One region of the Streptomyces sp. NPDC087901 genome, then DNA from elsewhere that is predicted to be linked to it. Evidence: riboswitches for the same ligand, from Rfam matches in the RefSeq annotation. Region 1 holds a riboswitch; each other region holds the start of a gene.
What was found. A riboswitch is a leader RNA that binds a small molecule or an ion and turns the genes downstream of it on or off. The one in region 1 is predicted to bind cyclic di-AMP.

Region 1 (3,198 bases):
GACGCGTCCGATGGTGTCGCCGGTCGTGACCTTCTGGCCGATGCTGACATCCATCGAGGACTGGTGGCAGAACCACAGCTCCGTGCCGTCCTCCAGCTCCAGGACCGTGCGGTAGCCGTAGGAACCGGAGTAGCCGGCCGACGTGACCGTGCCGGTGTGGATCGCCTTGATCGGCGTACCGGTGGGCGCCGCGAAGTCGAGGCCCGTGTGGTAGCCGGATGACCACATCGATCCGGCCTCGCCGAAGGTCGAGGTGATCGTGTACGAGGAGGTGGGGATGGCGTAGCTGGCGGCGAGCTTGGCGAGCCGCAGGGCCTCCGCCTTCTTCGCCGCCTCCTCCGCCGCCTTCTTCTTCTCTGCGGCGACCTTGGCCTCGGCGGCGTCCTGCTGCTTCTTCGCCTCCGCGGCGGCCTTCTCGGCTGCGGCCTTCTCGGCGGCGGCCTTGACCTCGGCGTCGGCGGCGTCCTGCTGCTGCTCGGCCTGCTGGAGGATGCGGGCGCGGAGGGCCTCACCCGCGTCGGTGGTGCCCTGCTCGGCCTCGGCGGTGGTGATGCCGGCGGTCGTCAGCGGGGCGGAGGCGACCTCGGCCACGGACTTCTCCGCCGCGGACTCGGATTCGGATTCGCCCGAGAACAGTGCGCCGACGCCCGGGAGGGACTTGGCGTCGGGGAGATTGTCCGAGATGGAATCGGGAAGAGAGATGGAGACCGGCGGCTTGCTCTGGGCGGTGGCCATGCCACCCGCACCGACGGCCGCGATGACGCCGACGCCGAGGACGGTGGAGCTGCGGGCCAGACCGTTGCGCTGCTTGGCGACGCGGTGCTTGCCGCGCACGGGACGGACGGAGTCCTCGGTGGGATTCCATTCCTCCCAGGTCCTGTCGGGCCCGGAGTCGTCGGCGCGGAAGTCGTTTCCGAAGCCACTGCCCCGATCGGTCCCGTAATCGGTCGCGTAGGGGGCCTCGTGCTCCGCACCGACAAAGGTGCCGGGCCGGGTCGCGAAGTCATCGCCGTACTCGGACACGAACCGGGAGGGAGCTTCGGGGGCAGGCTTGTTGGACGCCACGGGGGCGCACTCCTTTCCTTCCTTCTCGCCTACCGGGTTAGCTGACGGGTTCGGAGCAGGAAGGTCTCCTACGGGTTCCTCCGTCTCATCACAAGACAGAGATGCCCGATTCACCCCATGTAGGTGGTTCCCCGGTTCCCTTGCGGGATTCGGCGCTCGCGTACGGTGCCGCCACTGACGACGGCTGGGACAACCGCACTGCGTTATCGAACGTTAATAGACACCAGGGTCCGATTCCAAGCTGTTCCCACTGATCGTTCAGGCCCTTGGCCTGGACTTTACGGGACACAACCGGGTGGAAACGGACGAGTTGATCACCTCTCAGCCACTACCCGCTTTCTGACGTTGCGTCAAATGTTATGCGGAGGGGTGCCCTTCGGTTACGGACGGTGGTATCGCGGCCAACCGCTCCCACCGCACCCGGCCCCGGAACCGGGCTCACCCGCCGCCATCCCCCAGGCCGACGATCTTCACGGTCCTGCGCCGGTCGGGCTGGCCCTCGGCCGGCCGGCCGACCGCGAGCAGCGCCATATCGTCCGTCGACTCACCGCCCGTGTGCAGCCGCACGTCATCGGTCAGCGCGGACAGCAGCTCCTCGGGCCCCGGGAAGATCCGGCCCCGCAGCCGCTCGGCGGGGTCGTAGAAGACCCCTTCGACGTCACGAGCCTCGGAGAGGCCGTCCGTGTAGAGAAGGAGCGTCGCCCCGGCGGGCAGCTCCCACTCGTCGGCCAGGTCCGGCCACTCCCCCAGGGCCATCCCCAGCGGCAGCGCCGGCACCGAAGGCCCGAGCACCTCCAGCGCCCCGTCCGTGTGCAGCAGCAGCGGCTCGGGGTGCCCGCGGTTGACGATCCGCACCACGGAGGCACCCGGCGGGATCTCCGCCAGCACGGCGGTGACGAACCCCTCCACCGCATCGAGGCCGCCGCGCGTGTTCGACTCGCGCTCCAGCGCACGCTCCAGCCGCTGCGCCACACCCTCCAGCGACTCCTCCTGCTCGGCCGCCTCCCGGAACGCCCCGATGATCACCGCCACCGCCTCCACGGCGTCCAGCCCCTTGCCGCGCACGTCCCCGACCACCAGCCGCACCCCCTGCGGGGTGTTCGTGACCGAGAACAGGTCGCCGCCGACGAACTCGTCCGCCTGCGCCGCCTCGTACCGCGCGGCGACATACAGCCCGCCGATCCGGTCGGACGGCGTCGGCAGCACCGCCCGCATGGCGGTCTCCGCGATGACACGGGCCGAAGCCAGCTGCTCGTTGCTGCGCCGCACGACCCCGTTGATCACGACAGCGAGGACGGAGACGGTGAGGACGGTGAGCAGTTCGATGGAGGGCACCACCTGGAGCAGGTTGCCGTTGAAGATCCGTAGCGCGACGACCGCCAGCAGCGCGGCAGCGCCGGTACGGATGGTGCTGGTCAGCGAGAAGAACGGCGCGGCGATGAGCGGGGCCGCCGCGAACAACGGGATGGCCGTGAAGGCGGGCGGGGTGAGGGCGTCGAACAGCACGCCCCCGGCGATCATCAGCGCAGGCAGCGCCCGGACGAACCGGCGGGTCCGCACCCCGCCTGCACGCCTCTTCCGCCGCTTCTCCCGCTTCCCCACCTGCTGGTCTCCTGCCCGGTGCACCCCACGGCCGCGGACGGTACCGCGTACCACCCCAGGCTTCCCGGAGCAGGGTCGCGGAGCGACTCCTCGTCGGCCAATGGGGGTACGTACGCGTAAACGCGGCTCACACCGAGCGACCCGGCGGGCCGACGGCGTACGAACGAATCAGGCCCGGCACGCTGTATGCATGCCGGGCCTGATTCTTCAGTAGCGGGGACAGGATTTGAACCTGCGACCTCTGGGTTATGAGCCCAGCGAGCTACCGAGCTGCTCCACCCCGCGTCGGTAAACACAACTCTACGGCATGTTCGGGACGCTCATGACCACTCGGCGCCCACACCCCGCAGACGGCACCCCACCCGGCCCGACGACCGCACAGCCGCCCGACGGGCACCCCACCGACCAATGGCAGCCCTCTGCCCGCACCGACCGCCCGCAGGTACGCCCGCAGCGACGCCCAGCCCCGCCCCAACCACGCGGCAGGGGCGGCAGTTCGACGGCGGTAGAACTGAACAAACCACCCCCACA
Region 2 (3,198 bases), on a different contig from region 1:
GTCGTAGCCGAGTTCCCGCTCCAGCCGCTCGGCCTTGTCCGGTGAACCGGTGCTGCCGATCACCCGGGCGGCACCGAGCAGCCGGGCGATCTGGCCCGCCATGGTGCCCACAGCGCCCGCGGCGCCGGTCACGAACACGGTGTCGCCTTCCCGGACACCGGCCAGCCGGGTCAGTGCGCCGTAGGCCGAGGAGCCCTGGGCGAGATGGGCCACCGGGTCGGACAGGGCGCCGTCCAGCAGGCGGCACTCAGCGGCGGCAGGCGTCGCGTACTCCCGCCAGCCCTGGAGGTGCAGCACCAGCCGGCCCTTCTCCAGCGGCCCGTCGGTCACTTCGCCGATCGCGGGGCCGAACAGGGTGTCGCCGGGGTGCAGCGGCGGCAGCGGGACATCGCGTGTCTCACCCCCGATGAGGGTGCGCAAGCCCGGGAAGACGAGGAAGTGGGTGTTGCGGACCAGTACCTGGCCGGCCTCGGGACGGGGGACGGGCGCCTCTGCCAGAGTGAAGTCGCCGGTGACCGGCAGTCCATCGGGGCGGCGGGCAAGGCGGACAAGACGATGCGTCGTGTTCATGGCCGGACGCTAAGCCCTGACCCATGGGTCAGGGGCAAGGGCCGGCATCAGGGCGGTTTCCGCACACCGGCCGGTCACCTCCCCTGCCGGCCGGTGCCCCCACACTTGCGCGCACCAGGAAAAAGCGGCACGTGGCGAAGGCGAACCGGACACGGAGTGATGACCGCCCCGTGTCCGGCACCCACAGGTGAAGACGCGAGTCAGCCCGGCCGCACGCTCCCGTAGATCGGCATGTAGAAGATCGACTCCTCGCGCACGTTCGCCCCCGGCTTCGGCGCGTGGATCATCATGCCGTCGCCCTTGTAGATGCCGACGTGGCTGATGTCGTCGTAGAAGAAGACCAGGTCCCCCGGCTGCAGATCCGCCGTGGCGATCCGGGTACCGACGTTCACCTGGTCCCAGGTGGTCCGCGGAATGTCGACGCCCGCCGCCTTCCAGGCCGCCTGGGTGAGCCCCGAGCAGTCGTACGAGGCCGGGCCGGTCGCCCCCCAGACGTACGGCTTGCCGAGCTGCGCCCTGGCGAACGCCATCACCTTCTCGGCCTTGGTCGAGGCGTCGGTGTCCGAGCCCGAGCCGGTGCCGGTGCCCGTGCCGCTCCCGGTGTCCGTACCGCTTCCGGTGCCGGCCTCCTTGGCGGCCTCCTCGGCCTTGCGGGCGGCCTCGGCCTTGGCGGCGGCCTGCTTCTTCGCCAGTTCCGCGGCCTTGCGCTCGGCCTCCGCCTCCTTCTTGCGCTCCAGCTCCGCCAGGCGCGCCTTCTCCTCGGCGGTCAGCTTCGACAGCAGGCTGCGGGCCTCGGACAGCTTCGTCTGGACGTTCTGCTTGCTGGTGCGCAGCGTCGCCTGCGACTCGGTGAGCGTCTCCAGGCTCGCCACGGCTTCGGCCCGCTGCTTGGACGCCTTCGCCTGCTGCGTACGGAAGTCCGACACGGCGCTCGTCTGGCGCTCGGTCATCCGGTCCATGAGGTGGGTCTGGTCGAAGAACGACTGCGGGTCGTCGGCCAGGAAGAATGTGGCGGTCGGAGCGAGGGCGCCGCCACGGTACTGGGCGGCGGCATACGTGCCGAGTGTCCTGCGGGCCTCGTTCAGCTTCTCGGTGCGCCGGGCGACATCGTCCAGCAGGGTGTCCACCTTGGAGCGCTGCTTGGTCGTCGCCTCCTTCGCCTGGTTGTACTGCTGGGTCGCGGAGCCCACCTGGCGGTAGAGGTCGTCGACCTTTTTCTGCACGTCCTCGATGCTGGGCTTGGGGGCCGGGGCGGCCAGTGCGCTCTGCGTGGACAGCAGAGTCACCGACGCCAGCGCGGCCGTCGTGAGCCCGACGGCGGGGCCGGTGTTGCGCACCAGGGTGCGCGGTTTGCGATGCGACGCCAAGGCCGGCATCTCCTTCCGTGGACCGCCTACCGGGTTAGCTGTCGGGTTCGGGCGGAACGGAAGGCTGCCCTACGGTCCTGGTGGGGGATTCGGACCGATTCACCCCGGTGATGCGTGTGGGTCCCCGGTTCCGGACTCCTGATGCGGAGCCCGAATTCGGCGTGGACGCCCGCTCGGCGTGGATCGCCTCTGGGGGTTCGGGCCGCCCGAACGAGCACGCTAGCCAACTCATGGTGCCGCTGTGAAGGTTGATGTTCGATATGCCCGATACATTTTCGTGACCTCGACGGATCGGGGCGCTGCGGAGCAGGTGGGGCCGTAATTCCCCCACTCCGTGCGGTCCACTGCTAGCTCTGTGTGCCCGGTCGTGAGTGCGTGGTTGGTCACTCGGGCCCGGAGTGTCAGTGCGCACGCCTAGACTCGGGAGGCGATGAGCAGCCTCTTTGACGACAGTTTCCTGGCCGGCCTCCAGCACACGGAGGAAGGGCCCCCACCGCCCCCCGAGGGCTCCGCACCCGAAGCGGTGCCGGAGGACCTCTTCGCGGGCGTTTTCGACGGCCCCCCGCCGCCCCGCGACGCGTACTACCGCGACGGGGCCCACCGCCCCGTCGTCGACGCCGCCGCGCTGCTCGACGGGCTGAACACCGAGCAGCGCGCAGCCGTCGTGCACGCCGGGTCCCCGCTGCTCATCGTCGCCGGTGCCGGTTCGGGCAAGACCCGTGTACTGACCCACCGCATCGCCCACCTGCTGGCCGAGCGCGGGGTGCACCCGGGCCAGATCCTGGCGATCACCTTCACCAACAAGGCCGCGGGCGAGATGAAGGAGCGCGTCGAGCAGCTCGTCGGGCCGCGGGCCAACGCCATGTGGGTCATGACCTTCCACAGCGCGTGCGTGCGGATCCTGCGCCGCGAGTCGAAGCGGCTCGGCTTCACCTCGTCGTTCTCGATCTACGACGCCGCCGACTCCAAGCGCCTCATGGCCCTGGTCTGCCGCGATCTCGACCTCGACCCGAAGCGCTTCCCGCCGAAGTCGTTCACGGCGAAGGTCTCCAACCTGAAGAACGAGCTGATCGACGAGGAGACCTTCGCCGGTCAGGCCGCGGACGGCTTCGAGAAGACCCTCGCCCAGGCCTACGCGCTGTACCAGTCCCGGCTGCGCGAGGCCAACGCCCTGGACTTCGACGACATCATCATGACGACGGTGCACCTGCTCCAGGCGTTCCCCGACGTCGCCGAGCACTACCGCCGCCGCTTCCGGCAC
Region 3 (3,198 bases), on a different contig from region 1:
AGCGCCGCGAGGCGCGTCGGGTCGTACATTAAGCGTTCCTTTTGGCAGACCCAGAAGATTGCAAGTACATGCTAAAGGCTCCGGCGGTCCAGGATGGAGCGATGGACGCACAACTGACCGCTTTCGTCGGGGTCGCCGCCGCCATGGTCGCGCTGCCCGGCGCGGACTTCACCGTCGTCGTACGCAACGCCCTCGCCTCGCGCGCGGCGGGGGTGGCGACCGCAGTGGGGGTCGCCGGGGGCCTCCTGGTCCACACCGCGCTCGCCGTCGCCGGTCTGGCCGCCGTGCTGGTGGCGGTGCCCGTGCTGTTCCGGACCGTCCAGCTCCTGGGCGGCGCATACGTGCTCTACCTGGGCATCAGTGCCCTGTACGCGGCCCGGCGACGCGCCGGGCAGGCGGCGGGGCCCGGGCCGGACGAGGGGGATGGTGGGCAGGCCACGATGGGGACAGGCCGCGCACTGCGCCAGGGATTCCTGACCAATGCGCTGAACCCCAAGGCGCCCGTGCTCTTCCTGAGCCTTCTGCCGCAGTTCGTGCCGGCCGGGGCCGCGCCCCTGCCCAGGACGCTGCTGCTCGCCGCGATCGTCGTCCTGATGGCTCTGATCTGGTTCCCGGCCGTGGCGCTCCTGGTGGACCGCCTTGGCCGGTGGCTGCGCCGGCCGCGTACCGCCCGGGCGATCGAGGGCGGCAGCGGCGCGGCACTCACCGCACTGGGGCTGGTCCTGGTGACGGGCCCGCTGCTGCACTGACGCGGGAGCACGGGCCGGGACGGGGAGGGGCTTCAGCGGACCCGTCCGTAGTAGACGCTCTTCGTCCAGATCTTTTCCAGGCGGACCACGGCCCCGGTCTTGGGCGAGTGCCAGATCTTGCCGCTGCCCGCGTAGATGCCCACGTGGTAGATGCTGCGGCCGGAATGGAAGAAGACCAGATCGCCGCGTTGCCGCTTGGAGGACGAGATGTGGCGGGTCTTGTTGTACTGCTGCTGGGCCGTGCGCGGGAGCTTCTTGCCCGCCTTCTTGAACGAGTAGAGCGTCAGGCCGGAACAGTCGAAGCGACTGGGCCCGGTGGCGCCCCACCGGTAGGGCGCTCCCTTCTTCGACGCGGCGATGTTGAGCGCCTTCATCGAATGTGTCGCGGCCTGGGCATCGGTCACGGCGCCGGGAACGAACAACGTGCCGCCTACAGCGGCGAGAGTCATGGCCGAGGCCGTTGTGGCCCGGGCGAGGAGAGACGGGACATGAACCTGCGCAGTCATGCGCAACCCTTCGTCAGCCGCCTGTGAAGGATGACCTGTCGGGTTCGGGCTGGCGAAGTCGCCCGGCCGCAGATGCGGCTTCACCCCGAGGGACAACCGGAGGTCCGGTCGGCCCGTTGTGCTCGGGTCCTCCACTCCTGCCGATCCACTCCTGTCGACCAGGCATCCGGGCGGCGGCAGGACTCGGCGTCCGCCCGGACCGCCCCGCCGCGGTGGCGGGGGCTTGTCGTCCCAGGGATCTTGACTCACCGAGTGCCGGATTTCCGAGGTGAAGCGGCGATATGTGAGGCTCGTCACGACTGGCCCGTTCGGGTGGACAGGTGACCTTTGGGGAAACGGCAGACGCTCGCCGCCCGGTGCCGTACCAGCGACGTAACGGGAGATTTCGCCCATCGTCCACCGTGAAAGCGCAAATTGAGTTGTCCCTCGCGCGAAGTAACGTCTACGCCGAACGAGGGAGAATATTTGGCCGACGCGTCGGGCGTGTCGGTCGAGGAGCTCAGCAACTGGGAGGGGCGGGCGGGATGGTGACCCGCCCGGAGCGCCGTTCGCCGTCGAGTACGCGCAGCGCCCGGGTCAACGTGGCTGCGTGGATCCGTGCTTCACCACGCTCGTGCATCACCGCGAGGGCGTCCCGCAGTGCGGCCGAGTACGAGGCCAGTGCCTGGGCGGCGCGCAGTGCGCCGTAGGTGTCGCCGCCGTGGGCCGGATTGATCCGGCCCACCTGGTCGAGGACTTGCAGGTAGCGGTCGATGAACTCGCCCTCCGCGCGGGTCAGGGCGGGCAGTGGTGCGAACTCCGGTGGCTGCATCGGGGATTCACCGCGCCGGGTGCGGAGACAGCGACAGCGAGCGGTTCTGGACGATGTGGTCGACCAGCCCGTATTCCTTGGCGCCCTCGGCGTCGAGGATGAGGTCGCGCTCGGTGTCGGCGGTGATCTGCTCGACGGGGCGGCCGGTGTGACGGGCCAGCATGCTGCTGAGCGTCTCGCGCATGCGGGCCAGTTCCCTTGCCTCGATCTCCAGGTCGGACGGCTGCCCCTGTACGGGCTCGGCGAGTTCGGGCTGCTGCACCACCACGCGGGCGCCCGGCAGGGCGTGCCGTTTGCCGGGAGCGCCCGCCGCGAGCAGCACGGCCGCGCCGGCCCCCGCTTGGCCGAGGCAGAAGGTCTCCACCTCGCAGGTGAGGAAGGCCATCGTGTCGTAGACGGCGGTCATGGCCCCGAACGTGCCGCCGGGGGAGTTGATGTAGAGCGAGATAGGCCGGTCGGGCGCGTCGTGCTCCAGGTACATGAACTGTGCGACCAGGTCGTTGGCAGCCGTGTCGTCGACGGGGGTGCCGAGGAACACGACCCGTTCGGCCAGCAGCTTGGAGTACGGGTCGAGCGTGCGGGTCCCCTGGGACGTGCGCTCGGTGAACTCGGGCAGTACATGGCGGGCGGCGGGGCGGTGCATGGCGAGGCCTCTCGTCCGGGGTGCGCGAGACCCTGAAGGCACCCGCGCACGCTTCTGTAGAAAATGTACAGGACGTACAGAAGGTTGTGATGGGAGAGAGCCTGGTGATCGGTGCAAAGGCCGAGGACAGAGGCTGTTCTGCTGTTCGCCGAGTGCTGAAATCTCACAAATCTGCCACGACGCCCTCAGCGTCAAGCTGCTTCGTCCTCACCGCAATCACATGGACAAGTGAGGTGTTCCGAGGCGACGCGGAGGTCCTCGGGACTCGGGTGGGCGTACACCCGCTTCGAGGATGGCGTAGATCGTGGCGTTGGCGGCCGGCGTGAGCAGGATGGTGCAAGCGAGGGCGGCGGGCCGTGCGGCCGGGTCCTCACGGGCGATCGCGTCGGGTGCGTAGTCCTTGAGCGCGGCCGCGAGCGGGATGCGCACCAGGCCGGACGGTGCGAGCAAGCCCAGGACCAGGCTGCTGGAGGCGGCCAGGACCAGTGC
Region 4 (3,198 bases), on a different contig from region 1:
CCGTAGTACACACCGACCACGCCGCCGGTCATCGACTCGCCGCCGTCGTCGGGGCTGCCGGGCTCCCCGGTGACGAGGTCGTCGTAGCCGTCGTTGTTGATGTCGCCGGAGGCGACGGCGGGGCCGCCGCGCAGATCGTGGTCGTACCGGAGTCCCTGGACCTCGCCGAGGAAGAGCGCGGACCAGCCGTGCCCCGGTTCCCCGCCGACGGTGACGCCGGAGATGACGAGGTCGGCGAGACCGTTGCCGTCGTAGTCGCCGGTCGTCATGGCCCGGGGCACGATCTCCCGACCCGGGGTGCCGGGGATGCGGCTGCTGCGGGAGGTGGGCGCCGGTGCCCCGGCCTTACTCCGGGCCGCCGCCTCGTACTGGTAGAGAGTGAGGTCGGTGCGGTCGGTCACGGCCAGCTGGTCGCCGGGGATGTCGGGGCTGAAGTGCGCCGCGGCGAGTGCACTGCCGAACCTGGCACCGGCGACGGGCTCCTCGGCCTGCAGCCAGTCGCTGTCCGCGCCGGAGAGCCCCTTCGCGGAGCCCCACAGGACAATGGTGCCGCCCGCGTCGGTCACCGGTTCGATGTTCTCGCCGGGGAGGCCGACGACGGCGTCGTCGTACCCGTCCCCGTCGAGGTCGCCGGAGGCCAGGGCGCGGCCGAAGCCGTCCCCCGCCTCGGCGGCGCCCGGCACGCCGGTGGTGTTCTGGCTGAGGACGGCGCCCCGGGTGGTGCCGATGCCGCCCGGCCCGCCGTACTGCACGGTCACGTAGCCCGCGCCCTTCTTGCCGCCGACGGTCCCGCCGGGCGCGCCGATGAGCACGTCCTCGTAGCCGTCGCCGTTGAAATCGGAGTTGCGGTCGTCCGCGTGCGTTCCGCCGGGGGCGCCGGCGTAGGCGGAGGGCGCGACGACCGCGGCCCCTGCCATCAGGAGGAATGAGGCCGCGACAACGGCGGCCGAACGGTGGGTGCGCACGAGCGGCTCCTCGGTTCAAGGATGACCGGGCGAGGGCCTGTCGGACCATGATCCGCCCCCAGGCCCCTGGTCCGGGGGACGCCGGGAAGAGCCCGTTGTCCTCCTGGCGCCCTGTTGGACCGGCTCTGCGGCACAAGGGTTGTACGGCATCGCGAAAGGGGTGGAAGGGAGCAGCTCAGCTCCCTTCCACCCCTGTTCACGATTCCGCCCGGAAGCGGGGGATCGCGGTGGGTCAGTAGGCCCCGAAGACGTTGTCGATCGAGCCGTACGTGGCGGCCGCGTAGTTGCACGCGGCGGTGATGTTGGCGACGGGGTCCAGGATGTCCAGCGAGGTGCCGGGCACGTGGTAGGCGTCGAACGTGGGCTGGATGACCTGGAGGAGGCCCTTGGACGGGGTGCCGGCGGCGGCGTTCGAGTCCCAGTTGTTGACGATCTGGGGGTTGCCCGAGGACTCGCGGATGACGTTGCGGTGGATGCCGTCGTAGCTGCCGGGGATGCCGTTCTCCGCCATGACGGCGAGGGACTCCTTGATCCAGCCGTCGAGGTCGTCGGTGTACGCCGTCTCGCTCTGCGCGGGGGCGGTCTCCACGGTCTCCACGGCGACGGGCGTCGCCGTCCGCTGGGAACGGTCGGCGCGGTCGGTGCTCTCGGCCCGGTCGGCCGACGGCTGCGAGGTGCTGCCGGAGGTGTTCTCCGCCTTGAACTCGCTCTTGGTCGCGGCCTTGGGGGCGGCGGCCGCGGACTTGGCGCCGATGGTCAGCTTCAGGCCCGGGTGAATGAGGTCGGGGTTGCCGCCCACCGCACTCCGGTTGTCCTGGTACAGCCGCTCCCAGCCGCCACTGAGGGAATGCCCCCGGGCGATCTTGGAAAGCGAATCACCGGAGACCACGGAATAGGTGGTGGATTCGGCCTTCTGTACGGCAATTTCCTTGCCGGTCACGGAAGTCGGGGCTGCGGCCTTTTCTGCGACGACCGCCTGAGCGGGGGCGGCAGAAGCCGATCCGGCCGCGATCAGGGGGAGTGCGAGAACGACTCCGCCCGCACTCACGGCGATGAAACCGCGGGTCAGGGAGGTGGACTTGGAACGACGGTGCTGACCCTTGAAGGGCATGGCGCTTTTCCTCTCCGCCGCCTGCGAGGTGAGCTGTCGGGTTCGGACTGGAGATGTCCGGCCGCACATGGCGACTTCACCCCTAGCCGCTCCGGATTCCGGACCGGCGGCAAACCTGGGTCCCCCGCTCCTGCCGCACGTGATGTGGTCGGGTTACCGGACGGCGGCAGGATTCGGCGTTCCATCCGGATTGACGGTGACCGTAAGCGAGAAAGGGCGGACGAAACAAGCCCGGAATTCCTGATCACAATTGATTTGCAAGATCAATAAAAGGAAATATGCGACGCCGGTCACATGCGGGCGGGTCAACTTTCTTGGCGCGACAGGGAACCGAAGCCTCCGGTTGCGCGTCCGGGGCGGGAAACGTGACGCTGGCCACTGTGCCCGAAAGGGGCGATTTGCCGGGTATTAGAAAGGTGCGCCTCACGAAAAAGCGACCTCGATGAGCATTTCCGACACTTCTGAATAATCGCCCAATCAGGACATTATGGAGCGAGTGTCGGCTGTGCGGCCGCACCGGTCCGGCTGCGCGCCACCACGACCGGTGAGCCGTCGCCCGGGGCGCGGAGTATGTCCGCGTCGAGCGCGTACAGCTCCTTCACCAGGGCTTCGTCGACCGTCTCGCGGGGCGCACCCTGGGCGATGACGCGGCCGCCCTTCATGGCGACGAGCAGATCGGCGTAACGGGCCGCGGCGGCGAGGTCGTGCTGGACCATGACGACGGTTCGGCCGGTGGCCGCGACCTCGCGGACGAGTTCCAGGACCTCGACGGCATGCCCGAGGTCGAGGGCGCTGGTGGGTTCGTCGAGCAGCACGACCGGGGTCTGCTGGGCGAGGACCATCGCGAGCCAGCAGCGCTGGCGCTGGCCGCCGGACAGCCGGTCGATGCGCTCGCCGGCCAGTGCGGTGGTGCCGGTGGCGTCGAGTGCGTCGCGCACCGCCTGCTCGTCCTCGCGCGACCACTGGCGCAGCAGCCCCTGGTGCGGGCTGCGGCCATAGCGGACCAGACCGGCCACGGTGACCGCCTCGGGAGCGCGCGGCGACTGCGGCAGCAGGGCGACATGGTGGGCGGCCCGGCGCCGGCCGGTCTGCCAGATGTCCGTCCCGTCGATCAGCACCGTG

Region 2: linked by a shared signal. The riboswitch ahead of ACIOEW_RS11335 (NlpC/P60 family protein) and the one ahead of ACIOEW_RS13800 (M23 family metallopeptidase) in region 1 are both predicted to bind cyclic di-AMP.
Region 3: linked by a shared signal. The riboswitch ahead of ACIOEW_RS27760 (C40 family peptidase) and the one ahead of ACIOEW_RS13800 (M23 family metallopeptidase) in region 1 are both predicted to bind cyclic di-AMP.
Region 4: linked by a shared signal. The riboswitch ahead of ACIOEW_RS32700 (transglycosylase SLT domain-containing protein) and the one ahead of ACIOEW_RS13800 (M23 family metallopeptidase) in region 1 are both predicted to bind cyclic di-AMP.

Annotation. Positions count from the first base shown of each region.
Region 1 is NZ_JBIUUC010000004.1:23,762-26,959, forward strand. It holds gene ACIOEW_RS13800 (M23 family metallopeptidase) at 1-1,065, opposite strand, end outside; cyclic di-AMP (ydaO/yuaA leader) riboswitch at 1,077-1,230, opposite strand; gene ACIOEW_RS13805 (PP2C family protein-serine/threonine phosphatase) at 1,504-2,667, opposite strand; tRNA gene ACIOEW_RS13810 (tRNA-Met) at 2,879-2,952, opposite strand.
Region 2 is NZ_JBIUUC010000003.1:396,299-399,496, reverse strand. It holds gene ACIOEW_RS11340 (MDR family NADP-dependent oxidoreductase) at 1-570, opposite strand, end outside; gene ACIOEW_RS11335 (NlpC/P60 family protein) at 771-1,946, opposite strand; cyclic di-AMP (ydaO/yuaA leader) riboswitch at 1,945-2,109, opposite strand; gene pcrA (DNA helicase PcrA) at 2,368-3,198, shown strand, end outside.
Region 3 is NZ_JBIUUC010000010.1:128,303-131,500, reverse strand. It holds gene ACIOEW_RS27770 (LysR family transcriptional regulator) at 1-29, opposite strand, end outside; gene ACIOEW_RS27765 (LysE family translocator) at 102-749, shown strand; gene ACIOEW_RS27760 (C40 family peptidase) at 782-1,255, opposite strand; cyclic di-AMP (ydaO/yuaA leader) riboswitch at 1,259-1,454, opposite strand; gene ACIOEW_RS27755 (hypothetical protein) at 1,755-2,066, opposite strand; gene ACIOEW_RS27750 (ATP-dependent Clp protease proteolytic subunit) at 2,074-2,709, opposite strand; gene ACIOEW_RS27745 (hypothetical protein) at 2,926-3,198, opposite strand, start outside.
Region 4 is NZ_JBIUUC010000014.1:104,293-107,490, forward strand. It holds gene ACIOEW_RS32695 (esterase) at 1-965, opposite strand, end outside; gene ACIOEW_RS32700 (transglycosylase SLT domain-containing protein) at 1,198-2,076, opposite strand; cyclic di-AMP (ydaO/yuaA leader) riboswitch at 2,082-2,265, opposite strand; gene ACIOEW_RS32705 (ABC transporter ATP-binding protein) at 2,562-3,198, opposite strand, start outside.